2 regions of the Telluria sp. AIW5 genome follow, and region 1 is predicted to be linked to the other one. Evidence: predicted binding sites of a transcription regulator. Region 1 holds the regulator's gene; the other holds the start of a gene.
What was found. The regulator LexA, encoded in region 1, represses DNA repair genes until DNA is damaged. The targets are predictions, from matches to a motif close to ACTGTATNNNNATACAGT.
Positions count from the first base shown of each region.

Region 1 (3,406 bases):
CATCGCCGACATAACGGTTTTATTATCGTTTTACAACATCCCTGAAAGGACGATGCCATGCGCCGGTTTGTGTTTTCCCTGCTGTTCGTTTGCCTCTGCGCCCGCGCCGACGATCTTGCCGAAGCTAACCGGCTGCTCGCCGCGAAGGACTATGGCAAGGCGCTGCCCTTATACACAAAGGCTGCGCAAGCGGGCAACCCGGAAGCGCAGTTTCGGCTGGGCGAGATGTACTGGTATGGCGACGGCACGGTACAGGACCTGAACGCGGCGCGCGAATGGATCGGAAAAGCCGCAGCTGCCGGCATCCCCGATGCGAAGGAATCGTTGGCGATCCTCGAGCGGCGCAAGAGCCGCGGCAACGAAATCACCTACTGGATGAACGAATACCGCGGCGAGGAACTGCAGTCGGGCAAGTATGCCTGTCCTGCGCCGTCGATTCCCGTCCTGTCGAAGACCAACGAAGAGATCGAGGCGACCCGGGCTGCTGTCGCCTCCTGGCAAGCCTGCTATAACGGTTTCGTCAGCAACTTCAATGCCGCGATGCCGGCAGGTAAAGTCGTTCCGCAGGACGTGCTCGATATGATGAGCCCGGCCGAATTCGAGCGCGTACGCGCCCATATCGAGCCGCAGTACCGGAAGATCCTGCTCGACGCCCAGGCCCGGGCCGAGGCGACGCTGGCGCAACGCGACGCCTGGGAGAAGGCGACCCAAGCCTTCGTCAAGGAGGAGAACCTGCGGCGCAAGCGTCAGATCGAACTGGAAACGACCCGCATCGTCCGCGACAATGAAGTGCGTTTGCATGGCGGTACCGACGCGCGCGTGAGTACAGGCAAGTAAGCGGCAAGTGAGCGGCAAGTAAGCGGCAAGTAAGCGGCGGTTGAGCGACAGTTGAGCAGGCCCGCGTCTCGCAGTATGATGGGCCTCGCTCATTTTGTTACCGCCATGAAAAAATTCCTTTACTGTGCCTTACTGCTCGCGAGCCTGCCCGCCGCGGCCGCGAACGATCTCGCCTCTGCCAACGCCCTGTTCGAGCAAAAGAAATATGCCGAGGCCCTGACGCTGTACACGAAACTGGCGAACGCCGGTAACGTCGATGCCCAGCAACAGCTGGGCCAGATGTACTGGTATGGCGAAGCAGGGGCAGTGGACGAGGCAAAAGCCCAGGCCTGGTTCCGCAAGGCGGCTGCCCGGGGCAATGCGGTGGCCGCCAGTTCGCTCGTCGTCATGCAGCAGCGCACGGACCGCCGGGCCGACATCGATTACTGGATCGGCGGCTACGATGGCAGCGACCTGAAAACCGGAAAGTATTACTGCCCCGCGCCGCGGATCCCCGCGATGTCGAAGCAGGCGGACGAGATCGATCGCGTGTCCGGGGCCATCGCCACCTGGCAAGACTGCTACAACGGTTTCGTGGAAAACCTGAACGCATCCTCGCCGCTGGTCAAGCGCATTCCGGCCGACGTCGTCAAGCTGATGAACGCCCGCGAGACCGAACGTGCGCAGGCGCACCTGGAGCAGGTGCAGCAAAACCTGTCGGAAGAGGCAAAGGTGGCGGCCAAGCTGGTACTGGCGGACGTTGCCGCATGGCGCAGCGCGACCGAGGCGTACGTGAAGGAACACAACGCCATTGTCGAGAGCGGGCCTTCTCCCGAGCGCGCACGCGACATCGAGGCGCGCAGGAGCAACTACGGTCCCGCCGGAAAATAGGGCGGACGTAAAAAAAGCCGCGCGAGCGGCTTTTTTTACGTCGGCAAACTCAGTGCCAGCTGCGCATCAAACCGACCGCAAGTCCCTCGAGCGCGAACTCGTCGCCCGGCTCGACGCGGATCACCTTGAAGTCCGGGTTCTCCGGCAGCAGTTCGATGGTGTCGCCCGTCTTACGGTAGCGCTTGACGGTGACGTCCTCGCCGATGCGGGCGACGACGATCTGGCCGTTCTTGGCGCTGTCGACTTTTTTGACGGCGAGGAAGTCGCCATCCATGATGCCGGCGTCGCGCATCGACCAGCCGCGCACCTTCAGCAGGAAGTCGGGACGCGCGCCGAACATGGCCGGGTCGACGTTGTAGGTCGCTTCGACGTGTTCCTGCGCCAGGATGGGCGAACCCGCCGCGACGCGGCCGACCAGGGGCAACGACATCAGCAGGGCGGCAGGGACATGCGGCACCGGCTGCGGCAGCGAGGCGCCGATGAGGCGGATGCCGCGCGAGGTGCCCGAGACGATCTCGATGGCGCCTTTGCGAGCCAGGGCCTGCAGGTGTTCTTCGGCCGCGTTGGCCGACTTGAAGCCCAACTCCCTGGCGATTTCGGCGCGGGTCGGCGGGAAGCCGGTATTGTCGATCGCTTCCCTGATCAGGTTCAGGATCTGTTCTTGCCTTGCGGTGAGCTTGAGCATGGGTCTGGCACGGGTTGATGATTCAGACTGTATTTTTGTACAGTATTTCGGGGAATGCAAGGGAAATCGATGATTTTTAACGATTCGCGCCGCCCAGGGTGTCGCGGCGCAGCGACGAGGGCGGGAGATTGCGCAGCCGTGCCATCCGCGTTATAATTGCCGGCTTTCCCTTCCCACACTCGTCTTGACGCCGAGGTGGGCATTTGTTTAAACGTCCTCAAGGAGTGTTGCATGCGTCATTATGAAATCGTTTTTATCGTCCACCCGGACCAAAGCGAGCAAGTCCCGGCGATGATCGAGCGTTACAAGGCCAGCGTCACCGCGCGCGGCGGTAACATCCATCGCGTCGAAGACTGGGGCCGTCGCCAGATGGCTTACTCGATCCAGAAGTTGCCGAAGGCACACTACATCTGCATGAACATCGAGTGCGACAACGAGACCCTGGTCGAGCTGGAAACCGCATTCAAGTTCAATGATGCCGTGCTGCGTCACCTGACCGTGAAAATGAAGAAAGCTGAAACCACGCCATCGCCAATGATGAAGTCGGTCCAGCGCGAAGACGCAGCCAAGAGCCACCGCGCAGAAGCCCCAGCGGCTGCTGCTGCCCCGGCCGCCGCTGCTGCTTAAATTTTTCTTGCCAGAAATCGTTAATTGGAAGTGAACCAGCGTAAGTGAACCAGCTACAAGTCGTCGCGACGATTGCTGAACGCGACGTACTGCGCTATACCCCCGCCGGCGTGCCGGTCGTCTCGGCAATCCTGATGCACAGTTCGCAGCAGGTCGAGGCAGGGGTCGAGAGGCTGGTCGAGTTCGAAATTGCCGCGTTCGCCGCGGGTGAGATTTCGGGCCGCTTCGCCAGCGCAGAGTTAGGCGCCGCGCACCAGTTCACGGGATTTTTGGCCAGGAAGAATCGCAACAGCAAAGCCCTGGTGTTTCACATCATTGATTTCAGTGCCGCCGCTTAATTATTAGCGGCCACCATTTAGATACAGGAGCCTCAAATGGCATTCGGTA
Region 1 covers NZ_CM155289.1:2,410,883-2,414,288, forward strand. Annotated here, with positions in the region: gene AC1MEM_RS10580 (tetratricopeptide repeat protein) at 58-837, shown strand; gene AC1MEM_RS10585 (sel1 repeat family protein) at 943-1,707, shown strand; gene lexA (transcriptional repressor LexA) at 1,757-2,392, opposite strand; gene rpsF (30S ribosomal protein S6) at 2,624-3,019, shown strand; gene priB (primosomal replication protein N) at 3,064-3,357, shown strand; gene rpsR (30S ribosomal protein S18) at 3,394-3,406, shown strand, end outside.

Region 2 (3,406 bases), 1.2 Mb from region 1:
GCGCGGGATTGAAGATGCTGCGGTAATAGGTCAGCCAGAGCGCCTCGCCCGCGTCGTCCAGGTCGGCCGCGCTCGACATCAGGGGGCCGGTATGGTGCAGCGTGGCGCCGTCCCACAGTACGCTGGCCTCGGGCGTGCCGATCATCCAGGTGACGCCGCCCATGCGGTCTTTAAAATGTTCGGCGACCTGGGGCAGCACGTCGTGGCGCGGCTCGAACCAGGCGGCGAAGCGCGGCGGCCCCGCATCGGCGGGACGCTCGCGGAATCGGATATAGGCATGCATGTCGTGCTCCTCGCGGCGCACCGCCTTGACCATCGCATGCAGCTTGGCGCCGTCGGCATCGGCCGGCGACTGCACGTCGTGCTCGCCGTGCTGCCAGCGCCAGATCACCCGGTACAGGAAGGCCCAGCGCTCTGGCACGCGGCAGCAGGCGGCCGACTGCAGCATGTCCATCAGCGCGCGTGGGATGCGTAGCAAATGCGGCGGTGCTTGTTTTACCGGGACCAACCCGGCAGGCACATTATCGACAGAAGGCGCAGGGTCCGGCGCACCCGAGAACAAATCGTCGGCAAGCGCGCCCGGCTCGTTCCAGGTGACGCGTTCAGGCGCCACATCGTGCATCAGCAGGTCGCGCGCAGCCGTGCGCCACTCGGGAAAGCTGGACACCACCAGCGGCTGGCCGGCGGCAACCCTGGCCGCCGCGTTCATGCCGCCTTCAGCTCGGGCCACAGGTTCATCTGCTCCTGCGGCGCCCCCAAATGGCGCCGCAGCAGGTCGGAGCTGGCGAGTCCCTGCGCCGGCTTGTAGTCGGCGGTGACGACGAAGGGCGCGATCTTCTTCATGCTGCAGCGCAGGCGCGACAGATCTTCCCAGCGCACCCGGCGCAGGCGGCGCAGGTCGACGATGCGCTTGGCGTTGCGCAAGCCGATGCCCGGCACGCGCGCGATCATTTCGGCTTCGGCGCGATTCAGGTCCATCGGGAAGTGGTCGCGGTTGGCCAGTGCCCAGGCCAGCTTCGGGTCGACGTCGAGCGCCAGGTTGCCGGCCGCCGGCATCAGCTCGCCCACGGTAAAACCATAGCTGCGCAGGAGGAAATCGGCCTGGTACAGGCGGTGCTCGCGCAAGAGCGGCGGCGGGGCGAGGGGCACGCTGTCCGGGCTTTGCGGGATCGGGCTGAAGGCCGAGTAATACACGCGCTTGAGCTTATAGCTTCCGTACAGGGTTTCGGCCGTGTTGAGGATGGTCTGGTCGTCGCTGGCGTCGGCGCCGACGATCATCTGCGTGCTCTGCCCGGCCGGGGCAAAGGACGGCGCCTTCGGCTCCTCGGCCTTTTCGTCGAGCTTGCGGCGAATGGAACCCATCGCCAGCTTGATGGTGTGGACGTTTTTCTCGGGCGCGAGGCGGGTGACGCTGTCGTGGGTCGGCAGCTCGATGTTCACCGATAGCCGGTCGGCATAGCGGCCGGCCTCGGCGATCAGCAGCGGGTCGGCGTCGGGGATGGTTTTGAGGTGGATGTAGCCGCGAAAATGATGCACTTCGCGCAGGGTGCGCGCGACGGCCACCAGCTGTTCCATCGTGTAGTCGCTCGACTGGATGATGCCGGAACTGAGGAACAGGCCGTCGATGTAATTGCGCAGGTAAAAATCGTGGGTCAGCTTGACCACTTCCTCGACCGAAAAGCGTGCGCGCGGCACGTTCGAGGTACGGCGGTTGACGCAGTACTGGCAGTCGTAGACGCAGAAATTGGTGAGCAGGATTTTCAGCAGCGAGACGCAGCGCCCGTCCGGCGTATAGCTGTGGCAGATGCCCATGCCGGTGGTGGCGCCGATGCCGCCGTCATTGCCGTCGGAAGCACGCTTCGGCGCCCCGCTGCTCGCGCAGGAGGCATCGTATTTGGCGGCGTCCGCCAGGATTTCGAGCTTGTCGGAAAGTTTCATCGGAGTGGAGAAACTGTATGGGCGTACAGTATAAGCCAGTCCGGGTAGGTACGGCGCGCCCGTGGGATTGGGGGCGGGACAAAGCCGGTTCAGGCCGCGCGCCGGTAGATCAACCGGATTCGGGAACCGTCGCGTAACGTACGGGGTCATCGTGGCCAATGGCCTCGATGACGGCTTCACCGGGCATGCCCACGCGTTCGCACGGTTGAGCAATCGAAACCCTGCGTGTTGCGCATACGCCGGCGGTCTCCGGTGCTCGCCGGGTCTTTATAAGCACGTACGCGTGGGCATGCCCACCCTACGTCAGTTCGAGTTCCGCAGCACTCATGCGCGACGTGATCCGTTTGAGGTACGGCGCCGCGCCGGGAATCCCGGCCGCCGCGGCGCGCAATAACCACCCGTGCGCCTCGAGCAGGTCACGCTGCGCGCCCTGCCCCGTCGCATACATCACGCCCAGGTTGAACTGCGCGCGCGCATGCCCCTGGCGCGCGGCGCACAGGTACCAGAAATGCGCGGCCTCGTAATCGCGCTCGACGCCATGCGCGCTGTCATAGCGCAGCGCCAGCGCGAACTGGGCCAGCGCGTGGCCTTGGTCGGCCGCCTTGCGGTACCAGTGCGCCGCCTCTCTCGGGTCGCTGGCCTCGTCGCGTTCGAGCAGCAGGCCGACCATGTGCTGGGCCGGCGCGTAATCCTGGTCGGCGGCGCGGCGGTACCAGGCCAGCGCCTGCGCCGCATCGCGCGCCACGCCGGTGCCGGCTTCATAGCGCAGGCCGAGGTCGAACTGGGCGCGCAAATGGCCCTGCCCGGCCGCTTGCGCGTACCAGTGCGCCGCCTGCGCCAGATCGTGCTCGACGCCATTGCCGTTGTCGTACAGCTGGCCCAGGTGGTACTGGGCGGCGGGCAGGCCCTGGGCTGCGGCCTGGCGGTACCAGTGCGCCGCCAGCGCCGCGTCGCGCTCCACGCCCTGGCCATGCTCGTAGCGCAGCCCGAGGTTGTCCTGGGCCGCCGCATGCCCCTGGTCGGCGGCGCGCCGGTACCACATCAAGGCGGCCGCTTCGTCGCGCGGCACGCCGTGGCCGCTATCAAAAATCAGGGCGAGGTTGAATTGGGAACTGGCGTGGCCCTGGTTGGCCGCGCGTTGATACCACTCGATGGCTTGCGTGCTGTCCTGCTCGACGTCCTGGCCCTTGTCGAAGCGCAGTGCGAGGTTGAACTGGGCCGGCGCGTGGCCCTGGTCCGCCGCGCGGCGCAGCCAGTACAGGGCCAGCCCCGGGTCGCGCGCGACGCCCTGGCCGCCGTCGTAGCGCAGCGCCAGCGCGAACTGCGAACGCGCATAGCCCTGCTCGGCCGCGCGCCGGTACCAGGACAGCGCCGCATCGATATCCTGGGCCACGCCCTTGCCGCCCTCGAACATCATGCCCAGGTTGTGCTGGGCGCCCGGGTCGCCCTGGCCGGCGGCGGCGCTGAA
Region 2 covers NZ_CM155289.1:1,235,519-1,238,924, reverse strand. Annotated here, with positions in the region: gene AC1MEM_RS05455 (UdgX family uracil-DNA binding protein) at 1-709, opposite strand, end outside; gene AC1MEM_RS05450 (putative DNA modification/repair radical SAM protein) at 706-1,938, opposite strand; gene AC1MEM_RS05445 (tetratricopeptide repeat protein) at 2,237-3,406, opposite strand, start outside.
Region 2: the regulator LexA is predicted to act here: its motif matches at 1,951-1,968, upstream of AC1MEM_RS05450 (putative DNA modification/repair radical SAM protein).